4 regions of the Acidaminobacter sp. QWL-03 genome follow, and region 1 is predicted to be linked to each of the others. Evidence: predicted binding sites of a transcription regulator. Region 1 holds the regulator's gene; each other region holds the start of a gene.
What was found. The regulator LexA, encoded in region 1, represses DNA repair genes until DNA is damaged. The targets are predictions, from matches to a motif close to AGAACANNTGTTCT.
Positions count from the first base shown of each region.

Region 1 (3,118 bases):
TCATTGGCGCGTTTTTCGGCGGGCTTCCGGTTGCGACCTACAGCCAAAACGTTGGTATCGTCACAACGACTAAAGTTGTCAGCCGCGTCGTCTTCATGTTTACAGCTGTCTTTGTTTTGATTGCCGGTTTTATTCCTAAGTTCGGCGCGCTTATGACTACGATTCCTCAATCCGTTATTGGCGGTGCGACTATTGGTGTCTTCGCAATCATCACTATGTCCGGTGTACGTTTGATCACACAGCAGGAGATGACAACAAGAAATACTACAATTGTCGGTCTGTCACTGGCTCTTGGCATGGGGATCACAGCAGTGCCTCAGCTCCTCGCGAACTATCCAAAGTGGGTTTCCATGGTCTTTGGCAGTTCTCCGGTCGTTATCGCGACGATCATTGCTTTCACACTCAATATCCTTCTCCCTATGAAGTCACTTGCGGATGAGCAAAGAGAACGCGACGAAATAGATGCCAAGCGTGAAGCAAAAGTTGCTGGTAAATAATTAAAGACACAAAATAGTAAATAGAGCCAGGTCCTTTGGAGTTATGGGAAGCGGAAATCGCGCCTTTAACTTCGTGACCTGGCTTTTTCGCGTCTTTGAATTGCTTCAGGCAAAGAGACAACATTCTATATAATAATGTAACAGTTACAGTTTATCGATTTTATTTATGGGTAAATACGAATTGATCAACAATTTCTATAACCAGGATTCCCAGATCCTATTATTTTAAGTCAAAGTGTGAAAGGGGAGATGGATGAAGTGCCAACACCATTCAAAGCCGGATGTGAAAGACCCTCCGGCACTACACTTGCACCAACCGCAGTGAAGACAGAATCAGCTGAAGTAGAAAAAAAGGAGGCCAAACAATCTATGATTAAAGTCGGCGCACCTGCACCGGATTTTGAGTTGCCGGGATACTTAAATGGTCAGTTTTCAAATTATAAACTCTCTGAGTATAGAGGCAAATGGGTTTTTGTTTGCTTCTATCCGGGCGACTTTACATTTGTCTGAGCGACTGAAGTGTCAGCGGTCGCTGACGAATTCCCTGAGCTTCAGAAACTCGGCGTAGAAGTCCTGTCCATAAGTGTCGACAGCGTCTTCGTCCACAAAATGTGGGAGGACCATGAGCTGTCCAAAATGGTTAAAGGCGGGATCCCATATCCTATGCTTTCAGACCAAAATGGCAATGTCGGACGCCTCTATGGTGTTTATAATGAAGATGCAGGCGTTCAAATGCGCGGACGCTTCATAATTGACCCGGATGGTAATGTTCAGGCTTATGAAGTCATGACGCCTCCTGTCGGCAGAAATGTCGCTGAATCCCGCCGTCAAATTCAAGCCTTCCAGCTCGTCAGAGCTTCAAAAGGCACTGAGGCAACACCAGCTGGCTGGCAGCCGGGCAGAGCGACCCTCAAGCCAGGTCCGGATCTTGTGGGCAACGTTTGGAAGGTTTGGAAAGTCGAAGATGGCAAGTAGGACTTTGTGACGTTGTAAGTGTTTCGCAGCTAAGTGACATCTGCGTAAAAACAAGTGAGAAAATCCCCGAGGCGGTATGCTTCGGGGATTTTTGCTTGTGATAGTTGTGAAATAAAATGAAAGGTCCGCTGCAGAAGATCTTCCTTGCAGCGGACCGTTTTATTTGCTGGAATGTGTCATTACATTTTTCTAAAAACACCTTTGACAACCCCAAGAATGGAGACCTCGTCGACAATAATGGGCTCCATGGCAGGATTCTCAGGCTGGAGGCGATAATTTCTCTTTTGCTTGTAAAAGGTCTTGACAGTTGCGCTGTCGTCAATCAATGCCACCACTATGCTTCCATTTGCCGCATCTTGCTGCTGTTTGACTAGCACATAATCCCGGTCGAAAATCCCGGCATCGATCATGCTTTCCCCTTGAATCTGCAGCATAAAATAGTCGCCTTCAGAAATAAACGACGAAGGGATAGGGAAGCGATCCTCAATATTTTCAACGGCTAAAATTGGTTTACCAGCGGTGACCTGGCCAACCACCGGTACAAACGCAGTATGACGCTGTAAATCCATGATTTGCTGGGCGCTGACTTCCTCAGCAGCTCCATTTCCCTTATTTCGATTGTCGTGGTCCTCAACAATAGTTATGGCGCGGGGCTTAGTTGGATCTCTACGAATCATGCCCATTTTTTCAAGATCCCCAAGATAACCATGAACTGTTGAAGGGGATTTCAGATTGACCGCTTCACATATTTCACGGACTGAAGGCGGATATCCTTTGGCCTTGATCTCTTGCCGTATAAAATCATATACAGCTCGTCTGCGCGGCGACATGGAATTTTTCACTTCAAGTCCCTCCATTCCCGTTAATTTAAAACAAGTATAACACAGCAATTGTAAAAATTCAAACATTAGTTCTGTTTTTTATGTCAATAGAAGATAAGATTCTTCAAGGGCTTCAAGGTATTTTCAAGGCTAATCCATGCCGATGGTCTTAGTCAAACACCACAAACAAAACATTTGTTCTAAATAACGCTTTACACAGAACGTATGTTTGTGTATAATTAAGCCAAGAACAGAACAAATGTTTGGAGGTGCCCTACCCATGACAAAGTCCATGTCAACAACCGTGAAAGCAAACACTGCAGGAAGATCTTTACAAAGAACCTATGCCTCGCGGTCCGCTGCAAGACCAACGCAGATCCGTCCTGAGGTTCAGGCACCACAAAAGCATTCCACTCGTAAAGCCTCAAATAAATCTATTCCAGCTTGTTTTTGGATGGCTCTATTTTCGTGGATCATAGCCATTATCATCATGAGCGGCAGCCTTAACGAAGCCTTTTCACTGGCAGAAGTTGAACCTCAGCAAATTGAAATTCAGGTCGAAAAAGGGGACACCTTGTGGGGCATTGCTCAGGAGATCAACACTACCGTTTTTAATCATGACTATGACGTCAGACACCTGATTTATGCTATAGAAGAAGCCAACAGTCTTGATAATGCCATCATTCATCCGGGTCAGATCCTTGTGATTCCACTTGATCTGAAATAAGATACAGAAAAAACAGCACGTGTGTGCTGTTTTTTGTTTTTCAAAATGTAATTTAATTTTCTTTTATTTCTTTTTTGCCCACAAAGATGGGGGATCAG
Region 1 is NZ_CM178752.1:838,159-841,276, reverse strand. It holds gene AC4PHM_RS03765 (uracil-xanthine permease family protein) at 1-497, shown strand, start outside; gene prxU (thioredoxin-dependent peroxiredoxin) at 756-1,472, shown strand; gene lexA (transcriptional repressor LexA) at 1,652-2,314, opposite strand; gene AC4PHM_RS03750 (LysM peptidoglycan-binding domain-containing protein) at 2,574-3,020, shown strand.

Region 2 (3,118 bases), 680 kb from region 1:
AATGACGCTGTTGCCGTATTTGAGGCGAAGGTCATCAATGGTTTTATCCAGCGCGCTGCGGGCAAGGGCTTTCGGGTGATCGAAAAACGACAGCTGCTGTGCCGTCTTTGGTGAGAGGTCACTGACGCGAACGCCAACGTGACGAAGGGCTGCACCGGTCCAGAGGTCGTCAAACAGGCCGCAGACTTCCCGGTACAAGTCATCTGTGGAATCGCTGCGGTAGAGCAGTTTTTTTTGATGGGAAAAATGTTCAAAATCCGAATGGCGGATCGATACGGAAACGAGGCCGTAGGTCAGCCCTTTGTCCCTGAGGCGCATGCCGACCATTTCCGAAAGGGACAGAAGGTACAGTCGGGCAATTTTGCGATCCTCCACATCAAAAGGAATGGTGGTGGAGTTTCCAATGCCTTTGACCCCGTCACTTTCCGATTCCAGCATGCCAGCGCTGTCTATGCCGTTGGCGTAATTCCAGATCACGTCGCCATGCTTTTTGAACCGGATCCGCAGCAGTGTCCGGTCGAACCGCGCGATCTCGCCAATGGTGCGGATGCCCATGCGGTCGAGCTTCTCCTTGGTGGCGCGGCCCACCATAAACAGGTCGCCGGCCGGGAGCGGCCACATTTTCTCCTCAATTTCCTCCGGATACAGGGTGTGGACCTGATCAGGCTTTCGAAAGTCAGAGGCGACTTTGGCCAGGAGCTTGTTGACGGAGATGCCTATGTTGACGGTAAAACCCAGCTCCATCCGGATTCTGTTTCGGATCTCATGGGCGACTTCCACCGGGCTTCTGCCGCCAAGGCGTACGTCGGTCATTTCCAGGAAGCACTCATCAATGGAAAACACCTGAACACGGGGTGAATAGTCTTTCAGGATTTCCAGCATGGCGCGGTGGCAGCGGATGTAAAGCCCGTAGGTCGGGCGAACCAGAACGAGATTTGGGCATTTGAGGAGCGCGGCGCCCACACTTTCGCCGGTTTGTATGTTATAAGTCTTGGCGGGGATGGATTTCGCGAGAATGATTCCGCGGCGCTTGGTGACGTCGCCGCCCACCGCGGACGGGATGCTCCTCAGATCCAGAGTTTCTCCAATCTGCAGGCGGTAGGCGGCCTCCCAGGATAAATAGGCGGAGTTCACGTCGACGTGAAAGACAATGCGCGAAGCTGACATGAGAGGATCTCCCTCCTTTGTAATTTTGGTAGGGTGAAATTTGGGGTCTGAGATGAAACTGGGTGTCAGACACCCGGTTTCTGTCTTCATTTTAACAGAACAAACGTTCTGTTTCAAGGTGAGAAAAAATATTGCGGCTGCCTTTCAAATGAGGAACCAATGGTTCGCGGCGGGCGTCTAATGCTTTGCTTGGAAGTCTTTTGCCTGAATGGGAGGTTAGCCGGAGGTGCTGGATTAAGTGACCATCGGCAAAAAAATCTTGAGTTATTGAGAAAAATTAATATTGTTATGGAATTATCAGGGGTAAAAATGTAAGGCTGTGAAAATCAAAAGTCGAAATACGGAGGGGTGGGATCGCCTTGGCCGCAATTGAAGTCAAAGAGCTCAGAAAAGTTTATCGCTTAGGTCACGAAAAAGTGGTGGCCCTCGACAAGGTCGACCTTGAAATTGAAAAGGGTGAAGTCTGCTGTATCCTTGGCACCTCGGGCTCGGGGAAGTCGACGCTGCTCAACATGATGGCGGGGCTGGAAAAACCCACCAAGGGTACCATTGAGATAGAAGGACACCGCATCAGCGCCATGAACGAGGCAGAGCTTGCCCGCTTCAGGCAGCAGAATGTGGGCTTCGTCTTTCAGTCCTATAATCTGATCGCCTCCCTCAATGCACTGGAAAACGTTATGATGCCGCTAATGTTTCGCAGAGTGCCAAAGGGCGAGCGCGAGGAAATGGCCATGGATATTCTGATGAAGGTCGGGCTCGAAAAATATATTGCCCACAAACCCAATCAGATGAGTGGCGGGCAGCAGCAGCGGGTGGGCATAGCCAGGGCATTTGTGGGCTCTCCGAACATCATCTTCGCGGATGAGCCAACGGGCAACCTGGACAGCAAAACTTCGGAGTCGGTTATGGAGATTATGCTGGGGATGGCGCGGCAAAACCACCAGACACTGGTGATCGTCACCCACGACCCGGAGGTCGCCGCCTTTGCAGACAAAGTCGTCCATATCAGGGACGGCAATATTGAATCGGTCGAAATCATGAGGGGAGAAGTGAAGGAATATGTTCATGCTTAAACGAGTGATGGCCCTGGGCCTGATGCTGGTCATGCTGCTGACAGGGGTGCCGGTGCCGAGTGCTGCGGCGGACGTGGGCACCAGCCAGTATATTCAAAAAGTAGGCACTATGACTACTTCGCTTTCCACCAAAGTGACTTCGATCCGAACGGATTCGACTTTTGCGCTGGTGCTGGCTTTGAGTCATTCGGATGAGACGGCCTATCAGAGCGTGGCCATCAGCAACGCTGCTCTAGGCACCTTTAGTCCGCTGAGTGGGCTTGCGGGGATGTCGAAGGTGACGTCGCCATCGGCAGCGGTTCTCTCTGGGCTGGGAATTTCGAGCGAGGACGGCGCCAATTACGACATTTACAGAATTGACCTCCGCTACAAGGGCAACGGAGAGGCAACGCTGCCGATAGTCATCCGAACCGCTGACGGGACCACGGAGGAAACCATTGTCGTTCCCGGCATCCGAACCGTGGAGGAGGACCCAGTGACGGAAGTGCCGGTCTACCAGCCGGTCATACGCGTCAAGGAATCCACGACGACGCCGCTGATGCTGTCCGGCACAAAAGCGACGCTGGAGATTCCGCTGACCAACATCTCGGACGACGACGCAAAAAATGTCATTGTGACTTTCGCGGATCCCGGGACCACGCCATTTAAACTCGACCAGAGCGTGACCCATGACACAATTGACCGGCTGCGTTCGGAGGACACGGAGATCGCGAGATTCGACGTCGTGGTGTCTCCAACGGCGCAGACGCGCCTCTATGCCATCAAGCTCAATTTGCAGTACAAGGATTCTGACGATAAGCCTCATACGGATGCCAGCCTGGTTTACTATGTGCGGGTGAAGGCGGCGAATGTGGAGCCGACCATCGGCATAACGAACT
Region 2 is NZ_CM178752.1:1,521,693-1,524,810, reverse strand. It holds gene AC4PHM_RS06985 (DNA polymerase Y family protein) at 1-1,167, opposite strand, end outside; gene AC4PHM_RS06980 (ABC transporter ATP-binding protein) at 1,527-2,240, shown strand; gene AC4PHM_RS06975 (COG1361 S-layer family protein) at 2,233-3,118, shown strand, end outside.
Region 2: the regulator LexA is predicted to act here: its motif matches at 1,264-1,277, upstream of AC4PHM_RS06985 (DNA polymerase Y family protein).

Region 3 (3,118 bases), 510 kb from region 1:
TCTCGATGAGGTAGACCTCAAGCTTCTTGCGGATGAATTCCGTCATGAAGTCCTGGATGAACTTGTTGGTGACGGCTTTCTTGGTCTGGTTTTCGTAGCTGGTCATGGTCGAGAAGGAGTTCACCACCAGCACCAGGCTGTCCTGGATGTCGATGAAGTTGATCTTCTTTTCGTTTTTCTGGTACTTGTTTTGCTTTTTGATGTATTGGTCGATTTCCGCCGTAAAGGCGCTTTTTACAGCCTTGTCCGGGGAGCCGCCATGCTCGAGGAAACTCGAGTTATGATAGTACTCAATGACGTTGACTTCATTATTGAAGCAAAAGGCCATCTCCGCTTTGACTTTGTACTCCGGTTTGTCTGGCCGGTCCCGTCCCACACCTTCATCAGAATAGTACAGGATCTGGGTGAACCGCTTGTCGTCACCAATCTCCTCCAGGTAGTCCACAATACCGTTGTCGTAGATGTATTCCCGCGTCGTGTTGGACTCCTCGTCCTGGTAGATGAAGCGCAGTCCTTTGTTGACGATGGCCTGGCGCTTGAGGACTTCCTCGAAATACTCGCTTGGAATGGCTATATCCGTGAAGACGTCCAGGTCCGGGCGCCATTTGATGGTCGAGCCCGTCTGCTTTTGCTTCGTCAGCTCCTTGTAGAGTCCCCCGACGTTTTCGCCTTTTTCGAAGTGAAGGGCGTAGAGGTGGCCGTCGCGGATGATCTCGACGTCCATGTACTCCGAGCTGTACTGAGTAGCGCAGAGGCCCAGTCCATTGAGGCCAAGGGAGTACTCATAGGTCTCCCCGCTGATGTTGTTGTACTTGCCTCCGGCGTAGAGCTCGCAGAAGATCAGTTCCCAGTTGTAGCGGCCCTCCGGCTTGTTGTACTCCACCGGAATGCCCCTGGCTTTGTCGATGACGCTGATCGACCGGTCCGCGTGCCGTATGACCGTAATTTCCTTGCCGTACCCTTCCCTGGCTTCGTCGATGGAGTTGGACAGCACCTCAAAAAACGTGTGCTTCGCGCCCTCCAGCCCATCCGACCCAAAAATAACCGATGGACGCTTCCGCACCCGATCGGCACCCTTCAGGGAGGTAATGCTCTCATTATCATAAGTTCTCGTTTGTTTCACCACAAAAAACACCTCTCAAAATGGTCACACAGGACTATTATAACAGAACGCGCGTGCGTAAAGGGATGATTTTTTTTGGGGACGCGGACAAGTTCTGGGTTGGGGACGCGGACGAGTTTCAACTTGGGGACGCGGACGAGTTTCAACTTGGGGACGCGGACAAGTTTTAACTTGGGGCCAGAGCTTTGTAATAATCCTGTAATATTTCATGTTGTACCATGGCTTGCCTGGCGTGCCCCTCGCGGCTGCGCCTATTGCTCCACCCGAGGCCTCGCTGCGCTCACCCTCAGCCTGCGCTTCGGTCGCGGGCTGCGCCCTTCTGGAAAGTCACATCTCACTCTACCAGACGTGCCCCTCGCTCCACCCGAGGCCTCACTGCGCTCAGCCTCAGCCTGCGCTTCGGGCGCGGGCTGCGCCCTTCTGGAAAGTCACATCTCACTCTACCAGACGTGCCCCTCGCTCCACCCGAGGCCTCACTGCGTTCAGCCTCAGCCTGCGCTTCGGGCGCGGGCTGCGCCCTTCTGGAAAGTCACATCTCACTCTACCAGACGTGCCCCTCGCTTCACCCGAGGCCTCACTGCGCTCAGCCTCAGCCTGCGCTTCGGGCGCGGGCTGCGCCCTATACAAACAGAAGTGGCCCCGCCCAACTGAAAGCGAGCTTTCAGTTGGGCGGGGCCACTTCTGTTTGTGCACGTCTTTGCTGTTACGTCTCTTCCTCATGAATCACCATCATGGCTTCCATCATCTTAGGAAAGCCTACAGTTGGCGCTATGAGCAAAATGGCATGCTCAATCTCTTCCACCGTACAGCCCGCCTTCTTCGCCTTTTCCACATGGGTCCTCAGCGCGAACTTATACCCAGACGACGCCGACAGCGCCACCTTGATCAGCCACCGCGTCTTCTCCTCCAGCGGCCCGCCTTCCTCATGCACCGCCTTGCCGTACTGCCTATACGCTTCATAAACTTCAGGGTAATGCTGAATAAACTCGTTCAAATTTTCAGTCCGTTTTTTCATGCTCATCACCTCCTTTTATTAATACCAGAAACCGCGTCCACCGAAACAAGCGGCATCAAGTTTTTCTTTAGTGCCGCATCACTAATCTCCAAAAAACAAATGCTTTTGCCGATGGTCACCCCCACCCAATCACGGACGTTAATGTAAACGGAAGCAAAAGTCGATAAGCTTTTACCGCCGACGCCATCCTCCTGGCAGTTATTGGGTGGAAGCTGGTGTCAGACACCGTCTTCCACCACAGCCACTTCGCCCCTCTGTCCGCATGTGAAAAACCCAAGTATTTTTTCGCGAACACTTTCACCTGATGAAACCACCACGTCACTTCCGCGTCTTCCAATTAAAGCTTTGAGCCCATCCAGCAGGGCGAAGCCCGCAGCGAAATCCGCTCACAAGAAGGGTTATAGGTGTTTGGCACCGCAGAAATGCAGGCGGCCGGCGATAACAAAAAGATAGAAATTTCATCCAAAAAAACAAATGAATAACGGGGCTCAAAGCCTCCTTTTTGCTTGACACTGTCCGCCCCAGCATGTTATAGTATCCCTCAAGCGGACAGTTGTACGAGAAACAGAGATAATGTTTGTTTTAAAATACAATTTCCTACGATTTGAAATACACTTTACATGACCATCGGCGGACACGCTTTTAAGCCTTTATCATTTGTCCGCGTACGGCGGTCACCACAAAACCAATCTATCAAACGCACCATTCACGCACCACAAAATTACAAAATCACCAATCACCGAACACAAACGTAAAAATGCAAGGCACAAGCAAGAGGAGAAACCGAAGGAGGATCACCTTGGACAAGAGCAAATTCATCATCCTCAGCGTCGAAGCGGTCCCAGAGGTCTACGTCAAAGTCCTCGAGGCCAAAGAGCTGCTTAAAAACGGCACCTTTGACGGCGTGACAGACGCGGTCAAAGCCGTCGGCATCAGCCGCAGCACCTACTATAAGTACTGCGACCATGTCTTCCCTCTCG
Region 3 is NZ_CM178752.1:1,352,046-1,355,163, forward strand. It holds gene AC4PHM_RS06165 (DNA gyrase/topoisomerase IV subunit B) at 1-1,123, opposite strand, end outside; gene AC4PHM_RS06170 (carboxymuconolactone decarboxylase family protein) at 1,827-2,138, opposite strand; gene AC4PHM_RS06175 (ACT domain-containing protein) at 2,938-3,118, shown strand, end outside.
Region 3: the regulator LexA is predicted to act here: its motif matches at 1,168-1,181, upstream of AC4PHM_RS06165 (DNA gyrase/topoisomerase IV subunit B).

Region 4 (3,118 bases), 1.8 Mb from region 1:
TGTCTCCCTGGAGCCTGTAGGTGGAGGCAATGGCGCACATCAGGCCCTCAAAGCTGCCATCGTAGAGATAGAACTGCATCATCTTATAATCAACTCCTTGGAGGGTGGAATCCAGAGCCCGGGATTCAAGTCAAAGAAGGATAGTTGGGAAGAGGGCATCTGAAGCTTTAGAGGCTCCTCGCGCACCAGCAGTGGTCTGAGGATGCGGGTCTCGAAGTTCAAAGCTTCAATTTTTTTGCCGCTGCACTCAATGAAATATTTGGCGCGCTTCATGACGACTCCCAGCCCTTTGAGGTCTTCGGGCCGAAGGGCGCTGAAGCGTCTGGACTTGAGGATGCGTCTGGCTGAAACCGGACCAATGCCGGGGACCCTTAGAAGGGTCATGAGGTCTGCTTTGTTGATCTCTACCGGAAACTGCTCGGGGTGCCGCAGCGCCCACTGACATTTGGGATCCAGTTCAAGGTCCAGTTGTGGGTTGAGTTCATCCAGCAGTTCGCCGGCGGTATAGCCATAGAATCTGAGCAGCCAGTCCGCCTGGTAGAGCCGGTGCTCCCTGAGCATAGGGTGATCAACTTGGCCGGGCAGAACCGGGTGGTTCTGGACTACCGGGACATAGGCGGAGAAGTAGACACGCTTGAGCGCGTAGCGCTGGTAGAGTTTTTCGGTGAGGTTCAGCAAAAGGTGATCCGTTTCTCCCGTCGCGCCGACGATCATCTGCGTCGTCTGCCCCGCTGGGACGAAAGAGGGGGCTTTCTTGAAGGTGTTTTGGTCAGAGTGCGTCTCCAGGATGGTGTTTCGGATCTGGGCCATAGGCGCCGTGATGGTTTCCGGATTCTTTTCAGGTGCAAGCAGTTTCAAGCTTTTCTTGGTGGGGAGCTCTATATTGAGACTCATTCTGTCCGCGTAGCGCCCGGCTTCAGCGATCAAGCGTGGATCCGCGCCGGGGATGGCCTTCAGATGGATGTAGCCATTGAATTTTCCTTCGGTTCTGAGCCGCTTGACGACCTCCACCATCCGCTCCATGGTGTGATCCGGGCTCACCAGGACCGCGCTGCTGAGGAATAGTCCCTCGATGTAGTTTCTTCTATAGAAATTGAGGGTCAGTTCCAAGATCTCTGTGGGCGTGAGCGTCGCTCGAGGCACATCACTGGAGATCCGGTTGACGCAGTAGGCGCAGTCGTAGACGCAAACGTTGGTCATTAGGATTTTAAGCAGTGAAATGCAGCGCCCGTCATCCGACCAGCTGTGGCAGATTCCGGCCGCAGCGGCTGTTCCCAGCAGCCCTTGGCTTTTTCCTCTGGAGGTACCGCTGGAGGAGCAAGAAACGTCGTATTTGGCGCTGTCTGCGAGAATTTCGAGTTTTTTTTGCCATTCCATGGGAGGACCTCCTTTTGACTAGGTGGTGTCTGGTACTCGTTTGAAGTTGGTGTCTGACACTCACTCAACTTTGGTGCCTGTCACCAACTCAAATCTTGTGCCAGAGCTTGAAAATATTCTGAAAATTTGAGCCTTATTCGCAAAAGAACACATGTTCTATTTTCATTATACCCAATTCCTGTTACTATAGCAATAGCAAGACTTTCAAATAATTAACTTCCCATAAACGGCTCCAAACACAATTTATTCATCACAGGAGGATTCCAATGAGTGATCAGAAATCAACCCACGACATAATCCAAAGCCCCGACATCTGGGGCGGCTTGAACCAACCCCAAATCACCACAACTGAGGCGGACGCCGTTGTCTTTGGCATCCCTTGGGACGGCTCTGTCAGCTTCAGATCCGGTGCCAAGGAGGCGCCAAACGCCCTCAGGTCTATTACCTACACTGTAGCGCCAACGACCGAAAGGTTTGAATCTCTGGAGAGCTTCAAGATCAAAGACATAGGCGATTTTGAAGGATCCAACCGGGATCAGGTTTTCAGTCAGGTGGAGGATACCGTGGCGGCGTTGGTGAAGGAGAAAAAGTTTTTTACTATGATTGGCGGCGACCACTCGGTGACCATTCCGGTACTGAAGGGCATTGACAAGACCATCGGCAAAGCTTTCGGGATTATTCACATTGACGCGCACTTTGACCTCTGCGAGGCGCTGGGCGGGGACACGCTTTCCCACGGCTGCACAGAGCGGCGGGCGCTGGAGCTCGACAACGTGACGGGGCCTGAAAACCTGTTTTTTATTGGCATTAGGTCCGTGGAGCCTCAGGAGCTGGCGTTCATCCAGAAGACACCGGTTCCGGTGATTAGCGCCCGGGATTACTCCAAAATGGGCACAGCGGCGGTTATCGAGAAAGCCAAGGCGGCACTCGCGCACTTGGACGCAATTTACATCACCCTAGACATCGACGCGCTGGATCCAGCCTACGCGCCAGGAACGGGCACGCCGCAGCTGGGCGGGCTTACAGCCAGAGAGCTGCTGGACCTGCTGGAGGGCTTGTTCGAGCTGCCAGTCATAGGTTTTGATGTGGTGGAGGTAGCGCCTGCGCTGGACGCGTCCTGGACGTCTGTTTTCGCCGCGAGAAAAATTGTCATGGAGTGCTGGGGACATGTGATGAGGAAGGCTGGGCGGTTATAACACCCACTCGTGATTGAATGACCAGAAGTGAACATGCTAGTTTGATTTTCATTTTTTCGACTTGAATTTTATAAAGAGATCTGCTATTCTAGAAAAGAATTGAATCGAAATGGCGATGGTGTTCGCCTTTAACCGCTGACAAGCTGATGACACCTGTCGAATATATTCGGCAGGGTCATTTTTTGTTTTTGACTATTTAAGGGGGGTAGCATTATGGCAACCAGTCTCGCGATCATCACACTTTTTGGACTTCTCATGAACACTCTGTTTACAAGGCTCAAGCTTCCCGGGCTCCTTGGCATGCTGCTTTTGGGCATTGTTATTGGTCCCCATGGCGTGAACTGGATTGGACCCGAGCTCATGTCGGCTTCCGCGGACTTCAGAAAAATCGCGTTGATCATCATCCTGCTCAGAGCTGGACTTGGCATTGGCCGTGAGTCACTGAATGATGTAGGTGTGACCGCGTTAAAAATGAGTGTCCTCCCAGGTGTGTTTGAGGGTTTGACTGTGGCTTTTGTCGCCACCAAAGTCTTCGGCTTCACCTT
Region 4 is NZ_CM178752.1:2,601,139-2,604,256, reverse strand. It holds gene AC4PHM_RS12160 (TIGR03915 family putative DNA repair protein) at 1-82, opposite strand, end outside; gene AC4PHM_RS12155 (putative DNA modification/repair radical SAM protein) at 79-1,377, opposite strand; gene speB (agmatinase) at 1,644-2,573, shown strand; fluoride riboswitch at 2,676-2,736, shown strand; gene AC4PHM_RS12145 (cation:proton antiporter) at 2,787-3,118, shown strand, end outside.
Region 4: the regulator LexA is predicted to act here: its motif matches at 1,522-1,535, upstream of AC4PHM_RS12155 (putative DNA modification/repair radical SAM protein).